Regions from separate parts of the Bacillus sp. 0209A genome, predicted to be linked through region 2. Evidence: predicted binding sites of a transcription regulator. Region 2 holds the regulator's gene; the other holds the start of a gene.

Region 1 (12,247 bases), on a different contig from region 2:
TGCTGAGCGGGAAGGCACTGACTTTCTTCATGCAAAACTCGCTGCGGCAGATCCAGAGGCAGCTGCTGCGATTCATCCGAATAACACAAGAAGAGTCATTCGCGCGCTGGAAATTTTACATACGTCTGGAAAAACGATGTCTCAGCATTTGAAGGAGCAAAAACGAGAACTCCTGTACAATGCAGTGTTAATCGGGCTGACAATGGATAGAGACACGCTTTACGCTAGAATTAATCAGCGTGTCGATATGATGATGGAGGCAGGTCTTCTTTCGGAAGTGAAACGCCTCTACGACAGGAATGTGAGGGACTGTCAATCGATTCAAGCGATAGGTTATAAGGAGCTATTTGCACATTTTGACGATTTTGTGACGCTTTCTGATGCCGTCGATCAATTGAAGCAGAACTCAAGGCGGTATGCGAAACGCCAGCTGACATGGTTTCGCAACAAAATGCAGGTGACCTGGTTCGATATGACACCACCCGTTGATATGGAGCTGAAAAAAAAGGAAATTTTCACACATATAGCAGGAAAACTCGAACTTTAATCGAAACTGTATGATATAGAGAATCAAGGAGGACGAAACATGAAACCGATTAATATTCAGGATCAGTTTTTGAATCAAATCCGGAAAGAAAATACGTATGTCACTGTTTTTTTGCTGAATGGCTTTCAGTTGCGGGGCCAGGTGAAAGGCTTTGATAACTTTACCGTATTGCTGGAATCGGAAGGGAAGCAGCAGCTTATATATAAACATGCGATCTCAACGTTTGCGCCTCAAAAAAACGTCCAGCTTGAACTCGAATAGATCAAGAATACCATGTTAAGGCATGGGGAGGCTGTCGGGGGAATTCCGGCAGCCATTTTTTAAAATTGATCCACTTTCGTTCCAAGCTTTTTTGTAAGCTGACCATGCCAAGGCACGGTCTTTTTTTATGAGATCAACATATGTGAGATAAAATGGTATATGATGTATAAAAATGATCCGGGAGTGACGCGACCTTGTTTGAAAGTGAAGCAGAACTTAGACGAATCAGGATTGCGCTTGTGTGGATAGCCGTATTTTTGCTGTTCGGGGCGTGCGGGAATCAAGACACCATCATTGAAACAGACAGCGGCAATTCAGGCTATGAAACGCCTCAGCCAACCTCGTTTCCTCTTGAACATAATCATTTTGGCGTTGTGGAGGACGGCTATATCAAAATTTATGAGTATAATGAGTCCCGCAATGAGGTAAAGCTGAAAAAAGAATATTCGGATGATGATGAGCTTGAATAAAATTCACAAGCATCCGAATTTACAAAGCGGATGCTACCCGCTAAACTAAATACAGACACAGATCAAACAGAGGGTGAAAACATGAAGCATAAAGTGATCGTGAATCATTGGGAAGAAATTTGCGAAGATGATTCTTGCTATGAGTACGGAACAAGCATCATTGTGAACGGAAAAGAATTAATCAGAGAAGCGTCAATTATCAGCGCCTTGAAGGCGGTTTTAGAAGAGATCGGTGCGGATGTTGAAATAGAAGAAACAGTAGAGAGCGAAAAATGCTGTGATAGCTTAAGAAAAAAAAATCTAGACTACTAAGCAGTTTTTTTTCATGTTATGATATACATCGGCTTAAAAACGACACCCCGAGTAGGACGAGAGATCATTCTCGTTCTGCTCTCTTTTTTGGGCCCTGATGAGCCTGCCCATTTGCCTGATTTGATCAAAATATGAATTTTTCACGAAAACAAATCTATATATTGTGTTTTTGTTAGAGGATAGTATACTATATATAGTGTTAGTGATGAGAGATTCATATTTTTTGATAGGTCGTGATAAAACGTGGTACAAATCATATTTGATTCGAAAACAGGGAATGTTCAGCGGTTTGTGAATAAAATAGACTTTCAGCAGATACGCAAGGTGGACGACATTGACCACATGGACACTCCGTTTGTTTTGGTCACCTACACGACGAACTTCGGTCAGGTACCGGCATCAACACAATCATTTCTCGAAAAATACGCCCATCTTTTATTAGGAGTCGCTGCGAGCGGCAATAAAGTATGGGGCGATAACTTTGCAAAAAGCGCCGATACCATTTCAAGACAATATCAGGTGCCGATCTTGCACAAATTTGAACTCAGCGGCACATCTAAAGACGTTGAATTGTTTACTCAGGAGGTAGAAAGAGTTGTCACAAAATCAAGTGCCAAAATGGATCCAGTTAAATAACGAAATCATGATCCAAAAAGATGGAAAATTCCAGTTTGATAAGGATAAAGAGGCTGTACATAGCTATTTTGTAGATTATATCAACCAAAACACAGTTTTCTTTCACGACTTAAAAGAGAAGCTGGATTATTTGATTGAAAACCAATACTACGAAGAGGAATTCTTAAGCCTTTATTCTTTTGAAGACATTAAAGACGTGTTTAAGACAGCTTACGCTAAGAAGTTTCGTTTTCCTTCCTTCATGAGTGCGTTTAAATTCTATAATGACTATGCTTTGAAGACAAATGACAAGAAAAAAATCCTCGAGCGTTATGAGGACCGAATCTCAATTGTTGCGCTGTTCTTCGCAAACGGCGACACTGAGAAAGCAAAAGAATATGTGAACCTGATGATCAATCAGGAATATCAGCCGAGCACACCGACATTTTTGAACGCCGGCAGAAAACGCCGCGGTGAACTGGTGAGCTGCTTCTTGCTCGAAGTTAATGATTCTTTAAACGACATTTCAAGAGCGATCGATATCTCCATGCAGCTTTCTAAGCTGGGCGGCGGGGTTTCTCTTAACCTGTCCAAGCTCCGTGCCAAAGGTGAAGCCATTAAAGATGTTGAAAATGCCACAAAAGGTGTTGTAGGCGTGATGAAGCTCCTTGATAATGCGTTCCGCTACGCTGACCAAATGGGACAAAGACAAGGATCTGGAGCGGCGTACTTAAACATATTCCACCGCGATATCAATGATTTTCTTGATACGAAAAAGATTTCAGCGGATGAAGATGTACGTGTCAAAACGCTTTCTATCGGTGTTGTCATTCCGGATAAATTCGTTGAGCTTGCGCGTGAGGACAAAGCGGCTTACGTATTTTATCCGCACACGATTTATAAAGAGTACGGCCAGCATATGGATGAGCTGGACATGAACGAAATGTACGACAAATTTGTCGACAATCCCCGGGTGAAAAAGGAAAAAATCAACCCGCGGAAATTGCTTGAAAAACTGGCGATGCTTCGTTCTGAATCAGGCTATCCATACATCATGTTCCAAGATAACGTGAATAAAGTGCATGCGAATAACCATATTTCCAAGGTGAAATTTTCTAACCTTTGCTCTGAAGTGCTTCAGGCATCACAGGTTTCTTCATACACAGACTATGACGTAGAAGATGAAATTGGTTTGGATATTTCTTGCAACCTGGGTTCACTTAACATTCTCAATGTCATGGAGCACAAATCAATCGAAAAGACAGTTAAGCTTGCGACAGACTCTTTAACACACGTGTCTGAAACGACTGATATCCGCAACGCGCCTGCTGTAAGACGGGCAAATAAAGCGATGAAATCAATCGGTCTCGGCGCTATGAACCTTCACGGCTATCTTGCGCAAAACGGCATTGCGTATGAAAGTCCGGAAGCGCGTGACTTCGCAAACACGTTTTTTATGATGGTGAACTTCTACTCCATCCAGCGCTCAGCGGAAATCGCAAAAGAGAAGGGCGAAACGTTTGATCAATATGAAGGATCAACCTATGCGACAGGTGAATATTTCGAAAAATACGTTTCAACAGATTTCTCACCGAAATACGAAAAAATCGCTACTCTATTTGAAGGTATGCATATCCCGACAGCAGAGGACTGGGAAAAGCTAAAAGCATTTGTGGCTGAACACGGCATGTACCACAGCTACAGATTATGCATTGCGCCAACAGGCTCTATCTCATACGTTCAATCAAGCACGGCGTCTGTCATGCCGATTATGGAACGGATTGAAGAAAGAACATACGGGAACTCAAAAACGTACTACCCAATGCCTGGGCTTGCATCTAATAACTGGTTCTTCTATAAAGAAGCCTATGATATGGACATGTTTAAGGTTGTGGATATGATCGGGACTATCCAGCAGCACATTGATCAGGGAATCAGCTTCACGTTGTTCTTAAAAGATACAATGACGACTCGTGATTTAAACCGAATCGATCTGTATGCACATCACAGAGGAATTAAAACCATTTACTATGCAAGAACGAAAGATACTGGGCAAGACAGCTGCCTTTCTTGTGTTGTTTGATTAAAGGAGAGTTTATAGTGACGAAAATTTATGACGCAGCAAACTGGTCAAAGCATGAAGACGATTTTACCCAAATGTTCTATAACCAAAACGTGAAACAGTTCTGGCTTCCGGAAGAGATTGCTTTAAACGGCGATCTCCTCACATGGAAGTACCTCGGGAAAAACGAGCAGGACACTTATATGAAGGTACTGGCCGGACTGACTCTTCTTGATACAGAGCAGGGGAATACGGGAATGCCGATCGTGGCTGAACACGTAGACGGCCACCAGCGGAAAGCGGTGCTGAACTTTATGGCGATGATGGAGAACGCTGTCCATGCGAAGTCGTACTCTAATATTTTCATGACCCTGGCACCGACTGAAACGATTAATGAAGTATTCGAATGGGTTAAGCAAAATAAATATTTGCAGAAAAAAGCGCACGTCATCGTCGGACTTTACAAAGCCATTCAAAAAGATGATGAGATTTCACTATTCAAAGCGATGGTTGCTTCCGTCTATTTGGAAAGCTTCCTCTTCTACAGCGGTTTCTATTATCCGTTATATTTCTACGGACAAGGAAAGCTGATGCAGAGCGGTGAAATCATTAACCTGATCCTTCGTGATGAAGCGATTCACGGCGTTTATGTGGGTCTGCTTGCTCAGGAAATTTATAATAAGCAGACAGAAGAGAAAAAAGCAGAGCTTCGCGAGTTTGCGATCAACCTTCTGGATGAGTTATATGAAAATGAGCTTGAGTATACAGAGGACTTGTACGATCAAGTTGGACTCTCACACGATGTAAAGAAATTCATCCGCTATAATGCCAATAAAGCGCTGATGAACCTTGGATTCGATCCATACTTTGAAGAGGAAGACATTAACCCGATCGTTTTAAATGGATTAAATACAAAAACAAAATCACATGACTTCTTCTCTATGAAGGGTAACGGTTATAAAAAAGCGACAGTTGAGCCGCTCAAAGACGATGACTTTTATTTTGGAGATGAAAAAGAGCAGATCTAATATCTGCTCTTTTCGGCTTGAAGGTACAAATGAGGAGGACGCAGTAATCATGGGAAAAATGGACGAAATAATATTGGTCGCCCCGCGCGATGACGTGTTTAAGAAAGAAAGCTTAACCTTCCAGGGTGTGAACAGTGAAGATAGCAGAGTAGCAGAAATCATGGCTCAGATCGAAGCGGGCTATCGTGAAATGAGAAGGGGAGATGCAGAAGAAGATCCTCATTATAAGCAGCCGATTCCTTATGTCGTCATTAAGCGGGAAGATGAAGTTTTCCTTTACGAGCGGCTGGCCGGCGGTGGAGAATCACGCCTGCACAATAAACTTTCTCTCGGCTTTGGAGGTCATATGAACTCCATTGAAGGAGCAGCCTCATTTGCAGAAGTCTTAAAGCTGAACACAGACCGTGAGCTTGACGAAGAACTGCAAATCAATGAAGAGGATAAACAGGCGATTGTCACTCTGGGGCTCATCAATGATGATGAGAACAGTGTCGGCAAAGTGCATATCGGTATTCTGTCTGCGCTTCAATTAAAGTCTGGTTCACAAGTGGAAGTCAAAGAGAAAGAGCAAATTGCGGGAAAATGGATGAAAGTCTCTGAATTAAAACGGGACGACATCTATAACCGTCTGGAAACATGGTCCCAATTTGTTGTTGATATTCTTGAATAATAGAACCCGGTTTCTCGTGATGAGGAGCCGGGGTTTTTTATGAGACGCTCGTCCGCCTCTCGATTATGATTCTAGAATGACAATCGCGTCAAAGCCGGCATTTTTCGCTCTAGTGGCAAGGGCGTCTGCATTGGCTTTGGATAAAAATGCGCCAATCTGTACTTTGTATAATCCGTCCTTTAAAAGGACAATCGTGTCAAAGCCTTTAGCTTCGACACTGCTTGCGAGTGAGTCCGCATTCGCTTTTACTTTAAATGCGCCGGCCTGAACCTTATATAAGCCTGAACTGGAGGTCTTTTTAAGCTTAAAGGCTTGCTCCAATCCGTTTGCATGGCCTCTCGCTAAGCTTTGAATAAAGCTGCTTGTTTTCAGCTTATTCGCATCCGCTACGGTATCAATGAACCCGTTCTCAGTCAATAGGGCAGGCATTGCCGACTCCCTTAGGACGTGGAAGTTTGCTGTTTTTTTGCCGCGGTCTGCAAAGTTGACAGCTTGTATCACTTCAGAGTGAATCGCAGATTGGTAAATCGTCGTCGGGGCCCCCACACCCGGGTAAATATAGCTTTCAAAACCTGTGCCTCCCCCGGCATTAATGTGAATGGACAAAAAGAAATCTGCACCCCAGTTATTTGCAGCATTGGTCCGATCGCTTAAGCTGACATATTGGTCGCTTGTCCGGCTCAGCAGCAAAGAAACGCCTTCATACTCATTTGTCAATATCGTACGCAAAGCTAAAGCGATTTGCAGGGTTAACGTTTTTTCTTGAAGGCCATTTCCTGTTGCGCCTGGATCAGAGCCGCCATGGCCAGCGTCAATAAAAATTTTAACCATTCTCTATCACCTCATTACAGGATATGAAAAAACACGACTTCTGCTTGTACGATTATCATTCGTCTGAAAAATAAGGAAATAACCCTTTCACATGCGGAAATTATTTCTCGGGAAAGCGCACAATTCAACATGAAGCGACAGCAGATTCTCTCTGAATGAAAAATGTGAAAAAATCATTTGTTTGTGAGTATTAGTATGATGGGGGCGGCTTGATTTCCGCTGATTCCATCTGGTCTTCGGCTTTGCATCAGGTATTTGAAACGTAAATGAATGCGCAGAGCTCCTATATGCTGAGAAGAAAAAGGGAAGGAAAACGTGTCGCTGAAGACATCTCTTTATTAATAGAAGAAAAAGAAATATCTCGGGTATCTTAGGCCGAATGAGGGCGTCAAATTAACCGAGTTTTGGCTTGGTTCCTGTTCAAAACCGAAAGCGCTATTCTAAACAGGGTGCGCGAAGGAGCTCTGGTGGGCTCTTCAGCTGACAAATTTGTTTGAGCTGTTAAAAGCGATATAGGAAATGTCCCTCAAGGGATGATAGAAACCTGATATTGAGTAAATAGTGATAATGAGGTTTATCTGTCAAAGGCATATCTCCGGTGTTCCTTACAAAATTGTTAAAAACAAAATCTCTTGGTTTGTCCACCCCATGTCCTTGAATACAATAAGAAATAAAGTATTTCTCGGGAAAGCGCAAGATTCCTTATCATTCCCGATAAAAGCAATTGTTTCGACACATGATAGGCGTTTGTCACAAAGGGCATCCGCTTGAATATCATATAGAGAGAACAGAGAGGTGAAAATGTTGGAGCGCGCTGTGACATATAAAAACAACGGACAGATCAACATTATTCTTAACGGACAAAAGCAGGTGCTGACGAATGCTGAGGCAGAGGCGGAATATCAAGCTGCATTGCAAAAAAACGAAGCGAAGCACGGTATTTTAAAGGAAATGGAAAAAGAGATGAGCACGTTGGTTGGGATGGAGGAAATGAAGCGTAACATCAAGGAAATATACGCTTGGATTTTTGTAAACCAAAAACGCGCGGAGCAAGGCTTGAAGGTGGGGAAGCAAGCGCTGCACATGATGTTTAAAGGAAATCCGGGAACAGGAAAAACGACGGTTGCTCGGCTGATCGGCAGGCTGTTCTTTGAAATGAATGTCTTGTCAAAAGGCCACTTGATAGAAGCAGAGCGGGCTGATCTGGTCGGGGAATATATCGGCCACACCGCCCAAAAGACGAGAGATTTAATCAAAAAATCATTAGGAGGCATTTTGTTTATAGACGAAGCTTACTCGCTGGCAAGAGGCGGCGAAAAGGACTTTGGGAAAGAAGCGATCGATACGCTCGTCAAGCATATGGAAGATAAACAGCATGAGTTTATTTTGATCCTCGCCGGATATTCTCGGGAGATGGATCATTTTCTCTCATTAAATCCCGGTCTCCAATCAAGATTTCCCATCTCCATTGATTTTCCGGATTATTCTGTCACCCAGCTCATGGAGATAGCGAAACGAATGATCGCAGAAAGAGAATACCAGCTCAGTCAAGAAGCGGAATGGAAATTGAAAGATTACTTAATGACAGTGAAAAGCACAACAAGTCCCATTAAATTCAGCAATGGCCGTTTTGTCAGAAATGTGATCGAAAAATCGATCAGAGCGCAAGCCATGAGGCTTTTAATGGGCGATCAATACTTAAAGAGCGACTTGATGACCATTAAAAGCCAAGATCTCTCCATTAAAGAAGAAGCGTCTGGCTCTGTATAGACCTCTCAGTTTTCGAGAGGTCTGTTTTTTGCTGTATTTCTAACTTTTCAAAGCAGTCGATTTGTGGTATACACATGCAGGGTTTGGTATGATAATACTACTGCCCAATATGCAAAAGAAAGGAACATCCATTTGAACGAACAGGAAACAAGACAGGAAAAAGCCATTTTAGTCGGATGTCAGCTGCCGCATATCACGGATGAGCATTTTGAAAATTCTATGGAAGAGCTTGCATCTCTGACAAAAACAGCAGACGGAACCGTATTGACCAGCGTCACTCAAAAAAGGAACAGGGCTGACGCCGCTACATATATAGGAAAAGGAAAGGTAGAAGAGCTGAAGGCATTGGTGGAAGAGCTTGAAGCTGATCTCCTTATTTTTAATGATGAGCTATCGCCAAGTCAATTGAAGTCATTGGCAACTGCAATTGAAGTGAAAATGATTGACCGCACGCAATTGATATTAGATATTTTCGCAAAGCGGGCGAGAACGAGAGAAGGCAAACTCCAGATTGAACTGGCTCAGCTGCAATATGCACTTCCGCGTCTGACGGGGCAAGGAATTAATCTCTCCCGGCAAGGCGGAGGAATCGGGGCGAGAGGTCCCGGGGAAACAAAACTGGAAACTGACCGCCGCCATATCAGAAATCGTATTCATGAAATCAACACACAGCTCTCGACTGTCACTCGCCATAGAAGCCGATACCGTGAAAGAAGAAAGAAAAATGGCGTGCTTCAAATTGCGCTTGTCGGATACACAAACGCAGGGAAATCTACATGGTTCAATCGCTTGACAAGTGCAGACAGTTATGAAGAAGACCTTCTGTTTGCCACACTGGACCCGATGACCAGAAAAATGGTCCTGCCAAGCGGCTACAGCGTACTTCTGTCAGATACAGTAGGATTTATTCAGGATCTTCCGACGACACTGATTGCTGCATTTCGGTCAACGCTTGAGGAAGTCAAAGAAGCGGATTTGATCCTGCATTTGATTGATTCCTCAAATGAGGATTACCCGGGACACGAAAAAACGGTGCTTCGGTTGCTTGAGGAACTTGAAGCCGATGACATCCCTATGCTGACGGCTTACAATAAGCGTGATCAAAAGCTGCCTGATTTTATTCCGACGGCCGGGAGAGATCACATTATGGTCAGTGCGAAATTTGAGGAAGACGCCTATACGTTTAAAGAAGCGATTCAGCGCTATTTGCGCCAAGAACTGTTAACATCTTTTGAAGCACGTGTGCCGGCAAGTGAAGGGAAGCTTCTTTCTAGAATCAAATCGGAAACGATGGTTGACCGGTTCTGCTTTGATGAAGAAAATGAACGGTACGACATATCAGGCTATGTACAAGAAGAGCAAAGCATCATCGGTGAATTAAAGAAGTATATGTAGGAAGGAAATACAAAAACATGTTTGACACATTAACACACGGAGAATTATTGAAAAAAACGGCAATGGAAGTGGAAGCGGACATTGCCGGCGTTCATAAACAAATAGAAGAAATCAGTGAGCGCAATGAATGGAGAGTGCTTCAAAGCTATAGAAAACACAAAGTAAGCGACACTCATTTCACGCCGTCTACTGGATACGGCTATGATGATATCGGAAGAGATACGCTTGAAAGCATTTATGCGGATGTGTTTGGCGGAGAAGCGGGATTGGTAAGACCGCAAATTATCTCAGGCACACACGCCATTTCGATTGCTCTTTTCGGTGTTCTCAGACCGGGGGACGAGCTCCTTTATATAACGGGCAAGCCATATGATACGCTAGAAGAAATTGTGGGCGTCAGAGGCGGAGAAAACGCTGGATCATTAAAGGATTTTCAAATCGGCTACAATGCGGTTGATCTGACGGAAGACGGTAAAATAGACTATGATGCAGTCGCCGCTGCGATCAATCCGAAGACGAAAGTAATCGGCATTCAGCGCTCAAAGGGATATGCGAATCGTCCTTCTTTCTTAATCAGTGAAATAAAAGAAATGATCCGTTTCGTAAAAGAAATCAATGAAAACCTGGTCGTATTTGTGGACAATTGTTACGGTGAATTTGTAGAAGAGCTTGAGCCTTGCCATGTCGGAGCCGATCTGATGGCGGGATCTCTCATTAAAAATCCCGGCGGAGGCCTTGCGAAAACAGGAGGCTATCTCGTCGGAAAAGCGAAATGGATTGAAGCTTGCTCATACCGTATGACGTCACCGGGCATCGGCAGGGAAGCAGGGGCATCTCTTTATTCGCTCCAAGAAATGTATCAAGGCTTCTTTTTGGCGCCTCACGTTGTGTCCCAAAGTTTAAAGGGAGCTGTGTTTACAGCAAGGTTCCTAGAAAAACTAAGCTTTACTTCAAACCCGAAATGGGATGCGAAAAGAACGGATTTGATTCAATCTGTTGAGTTTTCTGACAGAGAAAAAATGATTGCCTTTTGCCAGGCGATTCAATATGCCTCACCGATCAATGCGCACGTTACGCCTTATCCGGCCTACATGCCGGGATATGAAGATGATGTCATTATGGCAGCAGGCACATTTATCCAAGGAGCAAGCATCGAATTATCAGCAGATGGCCCTATCCGCCCGCCGTATGTAGCGTATGTTCAGGGAGGATTAACCTATTCTCATGTGAAGAATGCCATCTGCAGTGCAGTGGATTCACTCATGGAAAAGAAATTAATTTAAATTTTTTAAAAATTTCACTGAATTTGATGTTAAGAATCCTTACATCTTATTGACACAAAATATAACATCACCTATAATGAAACTAAGTTAAGAAAAGGAGGAAATTGAGATGAGTGATAATATTCGCCGCTCAATGCCTTTATTTCCAATAGGAATTGTCATGCAGTTAACTGAGTTATCAGCAAGACAAATTCGATATTATGAGGAAAATGGACTGATATTTCCAGCGAGAAGCGAAGGGAATAGACGATTATTTTCGTTCCATGATGTAGATAAACTGTTAGAAATCAAGCACCTGATAGAACAAGGTGTAAACATGGCAGGGATTAAACAAATTCTGGCGAAAGCAGAAGCCGAACCAGAGCAAAAACAAAACGAGAAGACGAAAAAACCAATGAAACATGATCTGTCCGATGACGAACTGAGACAGCTCCTGAAAAACGAGCTCATGCAAGCCGGCCGTTTTCAACGAGGGAATACATTCCGCCAAGGCGACATGTCCCGCTTCTTTCATTAATCCGTTAGCAACTGTTTTGCTATATACATTTACCTTTTAAGAGGAGGAGTTTTACGAAATGGCAAAGTACACTAGAGAAGATATCGTAAAATTAGTCAAAGAAGAAAACGTGAAGTATATCCGTCTTCAGTTTACTGACATTCTTGGAACAATCAAGAACGTTGAAATTCCTGTAAGCCAGCTTGAAAAAGCGCTTGATAATAAAGTCATGTTTGACGGTTCTTCTATTGAAGGATTCGTTCGCATCGAAGAGTCAGACATGTACCTGTATCCAGATCTGAATACATTTGTTATCTTCCCATGGACAGCTGAAAAAGGTAAAGTAGCACGTTTCATCTGTGATATCTACAATCCGGATGGTACACCTTTCGAAGGTGACCCGCGAAACAATTTAAAACGGATTCTGAAAGAAATGGAAGACCTCGGCTTCAGTGATTTCAACCTCGGACCTGAGCCTGAATTCTTCTTATTCAAATTAGACGAAAA
Region 2 (12,247 bases):
GCAGTCAGTGCGGAGCGCTGGCTGCTTTTTGATTCTTAGGACTGAAATTGTGTGCAAGAAAATATATCATGCATCATAAATTAGCGTTATAATCGTTGATTTTTATCAAGATGTACTGGCGAATTTGTTTTAATGTGTTATACTAATTTTAGATAACAACAAATTAGGATGGCATAATTGATAAGGGGTGTCCAACATGAAGGTGAAAGTAGCGATCAACGGGTTTGGAAGAATCGGAAGAATGGTTTTTAGAAAAGCGATGTTAGACGATCAAATTCAAGTAGTGGCCATTAACGCCAGCTATTCCGCAGAAACGCTGGCTCATTTAATAAAGTATGACACAAATCACGGCAGGTACGACAAAGAGGTTGTGGCCGGTGAAGACAGCCTGATTGTAAATGGAAAGAAAGTGCTTTTGTTAAACAGCCGTGATCCAAAACAGCTGCCTTGGCGGGAATATGATATTGACATAGTCGTCGAAGCAACAGGGAAGTTTAATTCAAAAGATAAAGCGATGGGCCATATAGAAGCGGGCGCAAAAAAAGTCATTTTGACTGCTCCGGGAAAAAATGAAGACGTTACCATTGTGATGGGAGTAAATGAGGACCAATTCGACGCTGACCGCCATGTCATTATTTCAAATGCATCATGCACGACAAACTGTCTTGCGCCTGTTGTAAAAGTGCTGGATGAAGAGTTTGGCATTGAGAGCGGGCTGATGACTACAGTTCACGCGTATACGAATGACCAAAAAAATATTGATAATCCGCACAAAGATTTGCGACGGGCGCGGGCATGCGGTGAATCCATCATTCCGACGACAACAGGAGCGGCAAAGGCGCTTTCGCTTGTGCTGCCGCATCTGAAAGGAAAGCTTCACGGCCTCGCCTTGCGTGTCCCGGTTCCGAATGTCTCATTGGTTGATCTCGTTGTCGATCTGAAAATGGATGTGACGGCTGAAGAGGTAAACGAGGCATTTAAACGGGCTGCCAAAACTTCGATGTACGGCGTGCTTGATTATTCAGATGAACCGCTCGTCTCGACTGATTATAATACGAATCCGCATTCTGCGGTCATTGACGGGCTGACAACAATGGTAATGGAAGGGAGTAAAGTAAAGGTGCTCGCATGGTATGACAACGAATGGGGCTACTCGTGCAGAGTCGTGGATCTGATCCGCCATGTAGCGGCACGAATGAAACATCCGTCTGCTGTATAAAATAAGGTCGTGGACATATTTTGAAGAAAAAACCCTTAACAGCATATTTCTAAAAAAACGCACCTTGCAAATTAGACTTAAACACAGTATACTATTTTTCGTGAACTTCTTGCTTGAGACTGTTTCGGAATTACTTAAAGGGTTAGGACCTCTCCGGACTAACTTTCCCCCGTGGTAAATGGCCGACCCAGTTGTTGGAATTTCACTTTTTAATTCTTGTTAAGGGGGGTCCATGACTATGGAAACAATGGGGCGTCACGTTATCTCCGAGCTATGGGGATGCGATTTTGATAAGCTAAATGACATGGATTTTATTGAAAAAACGTTTGTAAATGCTGCTCTAAAATCAGGTGCTGAGGTGCGCGAGGTCGCATTTCACAAATTTGCACCGCAAGGCGTAAGCGGAGTTGTGATTATTTCTGAATCACACTTAACTATTCACAGTTTTCCTGAGCACGGATATGCGAGCATTGATGTTTATACTTGTGGAGACTTAGATCCTAATGTCGCTGCTGACTATATCGCAGAGGCATTACATGCTGATACAAGAGAAAACATTGAAATACCGAGAGGAATGGGGCCTGTGCAAATTAAACAGGCGCAAGCGAAAGTACTATAAAGTAAACACGAACACAAAGGGAGCTGAAGCTAGAAAGCCGTTATGCGCTTTTTAGCTTATGCTCCTTTTATTTTTATAAACAAACAAGGGCGGTCAGCTTTTTCTTTTTTCATTTTTTTTGTAAAATAGAAAGAGATTTTCACAAACCACCTGATGCTGTAGATACAGCTTTACCCAGAACGGCTCTCCTGACAGATGGCTGTCACATTTATTTTTAAAAGGCGGAGGCTGCCGAAAATACATTCCAGGGAACGAAATAGTTGGGAGCTGATTTTATTGAAATGTCCTTCATGCCAGCATAACGGAACGCGGGTCCTTGATTCACGGCCTGTGGATGATGGGAAATCCATTCGCCGAAGACGCGAGTGCGAATGCTGCCATTACCGGTTTACCACCTTTGAAAAAGTGGAGGAAACCCCGCTCATCGTCGTGAAAAAAGAAGGCGTGCGGGAGGAATTCAGCAGAGAAAAAATGCTGCGCGGCCTCATAAAAGCATGCGAAAAAAGACCCGTTCCACTCAAAACGCTTGAAGACATGTGCTTTGATATTGAAAAAGAACTTCGCAATCAAGGCTGCTCTGAGGTGAAAAGCGAATTCGTCGGAGAAATGGTCATGGACCGGCTGGCTAAGATTGATGAGGTCGCATATGTGCGGTTCGCGTCTGTCTATCGGCAGTTTAAGGATATAAACGTCTTTATCGACGAACTAAAAGACTTAATAAAGAAAGAGCGTTAAAAGAGCTAAGAGGATTCTTCTAGCTCTTTTCTCATGTGCAAAATTGGCATTTGATAGATATAAGAAACGGTGTAAAATGAAAGGTAGAAACAAATTCGGAAGGTTTGAGAATGTATGGCTGACTATTGGAAAGATGTACTGCCTGTAGATCCTTATGCGGTCAAAAGCAGATCGATGCTTCAGGATATAGACAGACAAATAATCACACTGCTGTACCAGCCCTTAATCGGCCCTGTTGCATTCTCACTTTATATGACATTGTGGGGAGAGCTGGAACAAAACCGTCTGTGGGGCGGCGAGTCCACACATAGACAGCTGATGGGGATGACACAGTCTAATTTAAAAACGATCCATCAGGAACAAGGGAAGCTCGAGGGCATCGGATTGCTAAAAGTATATATGAAAGAATCCGAGCGGCAGGAGCGCCTCTTTATATATGAACTCCTTCCGCCGCTCAGGCCAAATGAGTTTTTTGAAGACGGGATGCTGAATGTTTTTCTGTACAATAGAGTCGGAAAAACAAAATACCAGCAATTAAAACAATTTTTCACGCATCCGGCCATTTCAGAGGATGCGAAGGACATTACGCGGCCGTTTAATCATGCGTTTGAATCGCTGCAGCCGAGTGAATGGAAGCTTACATCTGATATGGAGGAAACGGTGAGACTTGCGGAGGGCACAGAATATACTTCTGTCGGACAGGCTCCGTCCTATACCATAACAGAGGATGTGTTTGATTTTGATTTGTTTTTAGCGGGACTTTCTGAGACGATGATTCCGAGAAAAGCGATGACCCAGCAGGTGCGGGACACAATCAAAAAGCTTTCTTATCTGTACGGTATAGACCCTTTGCAGATGCAAAATGTCGTGATGAGTGCAATTGATGAGCGTGACGTTATTACGTCGGAGGCTTTAAGAAAAGCGGCCAGCGACTGGTATCAAATCGAAAGAAACGGACAGCTGCCAGACGTCGTTGAAAAAACACAGCCGGTGCATCTGCGAGAAGGCGAAAAACCGGCGAAAGAGGATTCGCTGGACGGAAAGCTGATCGCATTGCTGGAGACGATTTCTCCGAAGAAGCTTCTGCAGGACATTGCCGACGGAACAGAGCCGTCAAAAGCTGATCTGAAAATCATAGAAGAGATTATGTTTGAACAGAAGCTCGAGCCAGGCGTTACAAATGTGTTAATTTATTATGTCATGCTGAAAACCGACATGAAGCTGTCGAAAAATTATATCCAAAAGATCGCCTCGCATTGGGCGCGCAAAAAGGTAAAAACGGTCAGAGAAGCGATGAAGCTCGCGATAGAAGAAAACCGCCAATACCTTGAATGGGCTGAAGGGAAAGCAAATCAGCCTTCGAAACGAAACCAAAAAGTGATTCGCGAAGAAAAACTTCCTGACTGGATGGAAGAAAAAGAGACAGCCTCCGAGTCAGAATCCGGACAGGGGAAGCTGCATCCGCAGGACTTGGAAGAACAGAAGAAAAAGATGATGGAAGAAATGAAAAAACTGAAAAAATACTCTGCCTATTAAAGACAGAGATGCGGGGTGAAGGAATAGATGGAACCAATCGGCCGTTCCCTGCAGGGCGTAACCGGCAGGCCGGATTTCCAAAAACGTCTTGAACAAATGAAGGAAAAAGTCATGAAGGATCAAGATGTTCAGGCATTTTTGAAGGAAAACGAAGAAGTGATTGATCAAAAAATGATCGAAAAGAGCTTAAACAAGCTTTATGAATATATCGAGCAAAACAAGAAATGCTCCTATTGTTCGGAAGATAAAGATTGCAACAATTTACTGGAGGGCTACCATCCGAAGCTTGTTGTCAATGGCCAATCTATTGGTATCGAGTATTATGAATGTCCGGTTAAACGGAAACTCGATAAGCAGAAAAAACAGAAGTCCCTTATGAAAAGCATGTATATCCAGCAGGATCTTCTCGGAGCGACTTTCCAGCAAGTTGATATCAGTGACCCGAGCAGGCTCGCGATGTTCCAGCATGTGACGGATTTTCTGAAAAGCTATAATGAGACGGGAAAAGGGAAAGGGCTGTATTTACACGGGAAATTCGGAGTAGGAAAAACGTTTATGCTCGCTGCGATTGCCAATGAGCTGGCGGAAAAAGAGTATTCCTCGATGATCGTCTATGTGCCCGAATTTGTGAGAGAGCTTAAGAATTCGCTGCAAGACAAGTCATTGGAAGAGAAGCTCAATATGGTCAAATCAACACCCGTATTGATGCTTGATGACATCGGAGCGGAATCAATGACGAGCTGGGTTAGGGATGAAGTCATCGGAACAGTGCTTCAGCACAGAATGTCCCAGCAGCTGCCGACTTTCTTTTCGTCTAATTTCTCACCTGACGAGCTGAAGCATCATTTTACGTATTCGCAAAGGGGAGAAAAGGAAGAAGTAAAAGCGGCAAGACTTATGGAGCGAATTTTATATTTGGCTGCTCCAATCCGCCTGGACGGAGAAAACCGCCGACATCCGTAACTGCTGCGGTTCAAAGGGGAAGGAACTGAGGGTATGAAACGAAAAACAGCTGTTAAATGGCTGGCAGTGCTTGCAGGTGCAGGAATAATCTTTTGGGGAAATAAAACGTATTTGAATTTATCGCCGAAAGAGATCAGGATATGGGTATTGTCGTTCGGGGCCTTTGCACCGGTGATGTTTATCGGGATATCCATCGTCAGGCCTCTTATTTTATTTCCCGTATCTGTTGTTTCTCTAGCGGGAGGACTCGCATTTGGCCCGCTTCTCGGCACGCTTTACACGTTATTCGGTTCAATGTGCGCTTCAGCTGTTTCGTTTTTTGCCGCAGGTTTGTTTGCGGCGAAAAAGAACGGCCATTACGAAAAGCTTGAAGCCATTCAGAAGCAGATGGAGGATAACGGATTTTTTTATATCTTTCTTTTAAGAATCATGCCGATCAATTTTGATTTCATCAGCTATGCGGCAGGCCTTTCCAATGTCAAAGCGCTGCCGTATTTTGCGGCAACGGCCGCGGGAATCATTCCCGGGACCATCGCGCTGAATGTGCTGGGAGCGAGCTTTTCAACTGGAAATCTGCCCGCTTTCTTTATGGTGATCGCTTTGTATAGCGTGTTTATTTCGCTGCCGTTTATCTTCAGAAAGAAAATGCAAAACTTGTTCCAAGAATCAAATTAACATTTGCCAATGACCTTTACGTCTATTTTAAAAACATCCCCCATATACTTGTAACAGATGCCGTAAGGGGGGACAAACATGCTTGAAATAATCTTTGAAGATGACCATGATGCAGCCGCTTTTTTACATCTCATTCAGCATTCGGACGATCGGAACTATATCATTGTCCGGGAAGGCATACGAAAAATCGGGATTGAAAAAGCTAAGCCGGCTATCTCTATTCAGCGTTTTATGGAGCCGATTCTGGTCAAGTTTTTTTTAGAGTGCAAAGAAGACGAACATATGCTGTCATTGATTGAGGAAACATACTGCTTCACGGACCAGGATGAACAGCAGCAAATCCTTCAGCTTGCCCATAGTATTATTGAAGGAGAAGCGGACGATCTTCCGTTTGAGCCGCTAAAGCTTTCGCGGAAACAATCAATTTTGGATGAACTCCAAACGATTCGTTTAGAGGAAGGCTTATTTTCCATTCGTTCCTTTCAGACCTTCCGGCTCGGACAATACTACAAGCAGCTGAGAGACATTACGGAAGCGGCGATAGATGAATATAAAATGGAACAGGAATATCAAAACTTTATTCAAACACTCAGAGAATATGTAATGGCCAAACAGCCGCGAATCAAAAAGGTGCATATTGTCCATGACGGTTCATTTACAATTTGGGAGCTGCGTTATGTGCAGGAACGGGAAAAAATGAAATACATAGACAGGCGATTTGTCCGGGATCATCCTATGTACATTGATTCTCATTTGCTCGCGCCGCTGATCTCCATCGCGCCTGATGAAGTGGTGCTTTATACCGACCAGCCCGAGCATATGATGGCAAGGACCATTCAAAACGTATTTCAAGAGCGACTGGAAATGCTTCCGCTGCATGCTTTTTCAGACGCAGAAATACCGGTAGAGCACTCAGAAGGATAAGGGCCGGCAGCCTGTATATATAGGGCTGTCGGTTTGGAAAAAAGGAAATGCGATCGTGTTGATTTTTTGGAATGAACAATTTATAATACATAGGAGATTAAGAAAGACACACGTATTGATAAGGACATGAAGGAATGATACCGGCTCAAAGAGAGGGAAGCCCCGGCTGCAAGCTTCCTAGCTAAGGACCATTCGCTTTACCGCCTTTGAACTTCAGCTGTGAACCCCTCCTTGATAAGGAGCAGTAATGGCTGACGGGAACTCCCGTTACAGAGATTAGAGCCGCAAGTGCCGGAATATTGGCTTTGCGGAAAAAAGGGTGGAACCACGATTCCGTTTATTCAACCTCGTCCCTTTCATAGGGGGCGGGGTTTTTATATGCAAAAAAAGGAGTGACATAGATGTCAGATATGGTAAAAATCACATTTCCTGATGGAGCAGTCAAGGAGTTTGCGAAAGGAACAACAACAGAGGATATCGCGGCATCCATCAGTCCGGGATTAAAGAAGAAATCATTAGCCGGAAAACTGAACGGAGAAGAAATTGATTTGAAAATGCCGATCAATGAAGACGGTAAAGTGGAAATCATTACAGAAGGTTCCGAAGAAGGCCTTCAAATAATGCGCCACAGTACGGCTCACTTGCTGGCTCAAGCGATTAAACGCATTTACAAAGATGTCAAATTCGGTGTCGGTCCGGTCATCGAAAACGGTTTTTACTACGATGTAGAAATGGAAGAAGCGATTACGCCGGAGGATCTGCCGAAAATTGAAAAAGAAATGAAAAAAATCGTTAATGCGAACCTCCCGATCGTTCGAAAAGAGGTCAGCCGCGAAGAAGCGAAAGCACGTTTTGCTGAAATCGGCGATGACCTGAAGCTTGAACTATTAGATGCGATTCCGGAAGGAGAAACCGTTTCGATCTATGAGCAAGGTGAATTCTTTGACCTGTGCCGCGGCGTACACGTTCCTTCAACAGGAAAAATCAAAGAGTTTAAACTGTTAAGCCTTGCAGGCGCATACTGGCGCGGTGACAGCAATAACCAAATGCTTCAGCGCGTATACGGCACAGCTTTCTTCAAAAAAGCTGATCTGGAAGAGCATCTTCGCATGCTTGAAGAAGCGAAAGAGCGTGACCACAGAAAGCTCGGCAAAGAGTTAAAGCTGTTTGCGAATTCTCAAAAAGTCGGACAAGGCCTGCCGCTTTGGCTGCCAAAAGGGGCGACAATCCGCCGCGTCATCGAGCGCTACATTGTCGATAAAGAAATCAGTCTCGGCTATGAGCACGTATACACACCAGTGCTTGGAAGCAAAGAACTGTATGAAACATCAGGGCACTGGGAGCATTATCAGGAAGGCATGTTCCCGCCGATGGAAATGGACAACGAAACACTTGTGCTACGTCCAATGAACTGTCCGCACCATATGATGATTTACAAACAAGACATTCACAGCTACCGTGAACTTCCGATTCGGATTGCGGAGCTGGGAACGATGCACCGTTATGAAATGTCAGGTGCCCTGTCAGGCCTTCAGCGCGTGCGCGGCATGACATTAAACGATGCACATATCTTTGTGCGCCCGGATCAAATTAAGGACGAGTTTATCCGTACAGTCCGTTTAATTCAGGACGTATATGAAGACTTTGGCTTAAGTGATTACACATTCCGTCTGTCTTACCGTGATCCTGAAGACACGGAGAAATATTTTGATGACGATGAAATGTGGAACAAGGCGCAATCCATGCTGAAAGAGGCAATGGATGAAATCGGCCATGACTATTACGAAGCAGAAGGTGAAGCGGCATTCTATGGCCCTAAACTTGATGTTCAGGTAAAAACAGCGATCGGCAAAGAAGAAACATTGTCTACGGTTCAGCTTGATTTCTTATTACCTGAACGTTTCGATCTGACTTATATCGGTGAAGACGGCAAGCAGCACCGTCCGGTTGTGATTCACAGAGGTGTCGTCTCAACAATGGAACGCTTTGTTGCCTTCTTAATTGAAGAACACAAAGGCGCGCTGCCAACATGGCTTGCACCGGTTCAATTCCAAGTCATCCCGGTTTCTCCTGCTGTGCATTTAGACTACGCGAAAAAAGTGCAGGAACGCCTGCAGCGTGAAGGCCTGCGTGTAGAAGTCGACAGCCGTGATGAAAAAATCGGCTACAAAATCCGTGAAGCGCAAATGCAAAAAATCCCGTACATGCTTGTGGTCGGTGATCAAGAAGCAGAAAACGGAGCGGTAAACGTCCGTAAGTACGGAGAGCAGAACTCTGAAACCATTTCGCTTGATGATTTTGTGAAAAAAGCAGTAGCTGAAGCGAAAAAATAAGCTAAAAAAGCATGATCTCGTTGAAGAGATCATGCTTTTTTTTATTTCTCTATTATAGGAAACAAATCATGAAGGCTGCTGATGATGTAATCAGGTGCCACGCCCGTTTCGTTTTTCTTATCCGTCCGGTTGATCCAAACGGTTTTGATTCCGGCTCTTGAGGCGCCTAAAATATCAGTGTTCAAATTATCGCCGACCATGATCGCATCGTCTTTTTCAATATTCATCAGCTCAAGGCAATGTTCAAAAATGGAAACATCCGGTTTCCCTTTGCCAAAAGCGCCCGAGATGACGATTTCATTGAAATAAGGGGCGAGTTCTGGAACGCCGGCGAGCTTCTCTTTTTGCAGGCTCGGATCGCCGTTTGTCAAAAGCAGCAGTTCATACTTGCCTTTTAATTGATCGAGCACTTCAAATGTTTCATCATATACAAATGGGCGTTTTCTGCGCTCTGCTGCGAAAAACTCTCCCAAGTATTCGCCATATGCGGGATCATCAATGCCAAGCGCTTTCAGTCCGTTTGTCCAAGCGTTTCTTCTGTACTCCGGCACAATCTTGTTCAGCTTCTGAAAGCCTTCACTGATCGGTTCTGAGAAATTGGACCACAGTCCTTCAAACGGATTAATGCCGATCATCACTGTATATGGATACGTCTCATATGACATGTACAATTCTCTCGCCGCTTCGCGAACAGCTTCTTCAAATGCCTGCGGGTCAAGGCCATATTTTTTTTCCGCCTGTAAACAAGTTTCTGCAAATGTTGTTCTGACACTTTTTTCATCCCAAAGTAGTGTATCGTCTAAATCAAAAAATACGGCTTTCATGATCTTCTCCTCTGCTTCAGATTCAAATCTTTCAGCCAAAAGGCTCATGTTTTATTTTACAATAGATAAAAGCCTTGTGAAATATGTTTTCAGATGATTTTAAAAAAACAGTCAGCCGTGAAGCTCATTGACTGAAAACATGCTAGAATGAAAACGGAAAGAATAGGTGACACGCATGATTCATTTAATGATTATGATGCTTGAAAGGGTAGGGATTATTGTGATTTTGGGGTTTATTCTCGCCCATACGAAGCTTTTCAGACAAGCTTTGCAAAATCAGGACGGCTATAAAGGAAAAGCGGTTTTAATCTCTATTTTTTCTCTCTTCAGCATCATCAGCAATTATACAGGCATCGAAATTCAAAAAAATATGATTGTAAACAATGACTGGGTGTTTGCGATAGATCCGTCGGGCTCTATCGCGAATACCCGTATTTTGGGCGTGGAAATCGGAGGCCTTCTCGGAGGTCCGCTTGTAGGGGCGGGAATCGGTGTACTGGCGGGCCTTCACCGTTTTTCGCTCGGCGGCAGCACGGCCATAAGCTGTGCGGTATCATCGGTTTTAGCAGGTGTTCTAGCAGGTTTGATCGGACGGTATTTTACGAAGCGCTACCGAATGCCGACACCTCGAATCGCCGCTCTTGTGGGAATCGGTATGGAGTCACTGCAGATGGTGATTATTTTGCTGATGGCGAAGCCGTTCAGTGACGCTTGGGAACTTGTCAGCATAATCGGGATTCCGATGATACTCATCAATGGAACAGGCAGTTTTATTTTCCTGTCCATTATCCAAGTGATCATTCGCAAAGAAGAGCAGGCAAGGGCGCTTGAAACGCACAGAGTGCTGACGATTGCTGACCAGACGCTTCCGTTTTTTCGCCAAGGATTAAATGAAAGCTCCTGTAAAAGTGTGGCGGCTATTATCCATAAGCTGACCGGAACAGATGCTGTTTCTCTCACTGATAATGAGAAGATCCTTGCGCATGTCGGCGCGGGAATAGATCATCACATTCCATCAAAAAGCTTGATCACCGGCCTGTCCAAAAAGGTGATCAAAACAGGAGAAATCATGAAGGCGGTTACTCAGGAAGAGATTGAATGCACGCATGCTGAATGTCCCTTGCACGCGGCGATTGTCCTGCCGCTGACATCAAACGGCAATACAATCGGCACCTTAAAAATGTACTTTAAAAGCCCGGCAGGCCTGAGTCAGGTAGAGGAAGAGCTTGCTGAGGGGCTGGCCATGCTGTTTTCGACACAGCTGGAGCTTGGGGAAGCAGAGCTGCAAAGCAAGCTTCTCAAAGATGCTGAAATCAAAGCGCTTCAGGCGCAGGTGAATCCGCATTTTTTATTTAACGCGATCAACACGATTTCTGCGTTATCCCGCACGGATGTTGAAAAAACCCGTAAGCTCTTATTGCAGCTCAGTGTTTATTTTCGTTCAAACCTTCAAGGAGCGAGACAGCTGCTGATTCCGCTCTCAAAGGAGCTGAACCACCTTCACGCCTATTTGTCATTAGAACAGGCGCGTTTTCCCGGGAAATATAAGATTGAGCTCAATATCGACAGCAAACTGGAGCAGATTGAAATCCCTCCGTTTGTTTTACAGGTGCTTGTGGAGAATGCGCTTCGGCACGCATTTCCGAAAAAACAAGACATGTGCAAAGTTACGGTTTGTGTCTTATCTGATGATACTTCCGTCTATATGAAGGTGACGGATAACGGACGGGGAATTCCGCCGGACGTCCTGCCGGAACTCGGAAAGAAACCGTTTCCGTCTAAGGAGGGTACGGGTACAGCGCTTTATAACCTGAATCAGCGGCTGATCGGTTTATTCGGACAGCAGGCTGCGCTGAATATCAGGAGTGAGGTTCAAAAAGGGACAGAGGTGTCCTTTCAAGTCCCAACGCAACAATGAAAGAGGGAGAAAAACATGCTCAGGGTGTTAATAGTTGATGATGAGATGCTGGCGAGGGATGAATTGGCTTACTTGCTCAAGCGGACCAATGAGGAAATGGAAATCAATGAAGCGGAAAATATCGAATCTGCTTTTGACCAAATGATGGATCAAAAACCTGACTTGCTGTTTTTAGACGTTGATTTATCGGGAGAAAACGGTTTTGATATCGCTAAGCGATTGAAGAAAATGAAGCATCCTCCTGCTGTTGTGTTTGCGACGGCGTATGACCAATATGCGCTCAAAGCGTTTGAGGTGGACGCTTTAGATTATTTAACCAAGCCTTTCGATGAGGAAAGAATTCAGCAAACGTTAAAAAAATATAAAAAAGTCAATCGGGATATTGTTGAAACAGATCAGAGCAGCCATGCCGGCCAGCACAAACTGGCGCTATCTGTCGGAGAATCAATTGTGATCGTAGATACGAAGGATATTGTCTATGCCGGAACGGAAGATGGCCAC

The links. The regulator NrdR, encoded in region 2, represses ribonucleotide reductase genes. The targets are predictions, from matches to a motif close to AACACNATATATNGTGTT.
Region 1: nrdI (class Ib ribonucleoside-diphosphate reductase assembly flavoprotein NrdI) is a predicted target of NrdR. The motif match lies at 1,774-1,791, and genes of this name have one in related genera.

The regions. Positions count from the first base shown of each region.
Region 1 covers NZ_JBAIZV010000001.1:128,536-140,782, reverse strand. The annotation lists gene miaA (tRNA (adenosine(37)-N6)-dimethylallyltransferase MiaA) at 1-547, shown strand, start outside; gene hfq (RNA chaperone Hfq) at 587-808, shown strand; gene V6D44_RS00560 (YmzC family protein) at 1,003-1,278, shown strand; gene V6D44_RS00555 (hypothetical protein) at 1,360-1,590, shown strand; gene nrdI (class Ib ribonucleoside-diphosphate reductase assembly flavoprotein NrdI) at 1,834-2,226, shown strand; gene nrdE (class 1b ribonucleoside-diphosphate reductase subunit alpha) at 2,186-4,288, shown strand; gene nrdF (class 1b ribonucleoside-diphosphate reductase subunit beta) at 4,306-5,295, shown strand; gene V6D44_RS00535 (hypothetical protein) at 5,345-5,965, shown strand; gene V6D44_RS00530 (N-acetylmuramoyl-L-alanine amidase) at 6,029-6,796, opposite strand; gene spoVK (stage V sporulation protein K) at 7,598-8,566, shown strand; gene hflX (GTPase HflX) at 8,699-9,961, shown strand; gene V6D44_RS00515 (methionine gamma-lyase family protein) at 9,979-11,244, shown strand; gene glnR (transcriptional repressor GlnR) at 11,354-11,761, shown strand; gene glnA (type I glutamate--ammonia ligase) at 11,820-12,247, shown strand, end outside.
Region 2 covers NZ_JBAIZV010000003.1:832,184-844,430, reverse strand. The annotation lists gene V6D44_RS15230 (glyceraldehyde-3-phosphate dehydrogenase) at 197-1,219, shown strand; gene speD (adenosylmethionine decarboxylase) at 1,458-1,838, shown strand; gene nrdR (transcriptional regulator NrdR) at 2,115-2,573, shown strand; gene dnaB (replication initiation membrane attachment protein DnaB) at 2,688-4,109, shown strand; gene dnaI (primosomal protein DnaI) at 4,137-5,072, shown strand; gene V6D44_RS15205 (TVP38/TMEM64 family protein) at 5,106-5,747, shown strand; gene ytxC (putative sporulation protein YtxC) at 5,826-6,671, shown strand; gene thrS (threonine--tRNA ligase) at 7,073-9,004, shown strand; gene V6D44_RS15190 (HAD family hydrolase) at 9,046-9,828, opposite strand; partial or broken gene lytS (two-component system sensor histidine kinase LytS) at 10,004-11,784, shown strand; gene lytT (two-component system response regulator LytT) at 11,762-12,247, shown strand, end outside.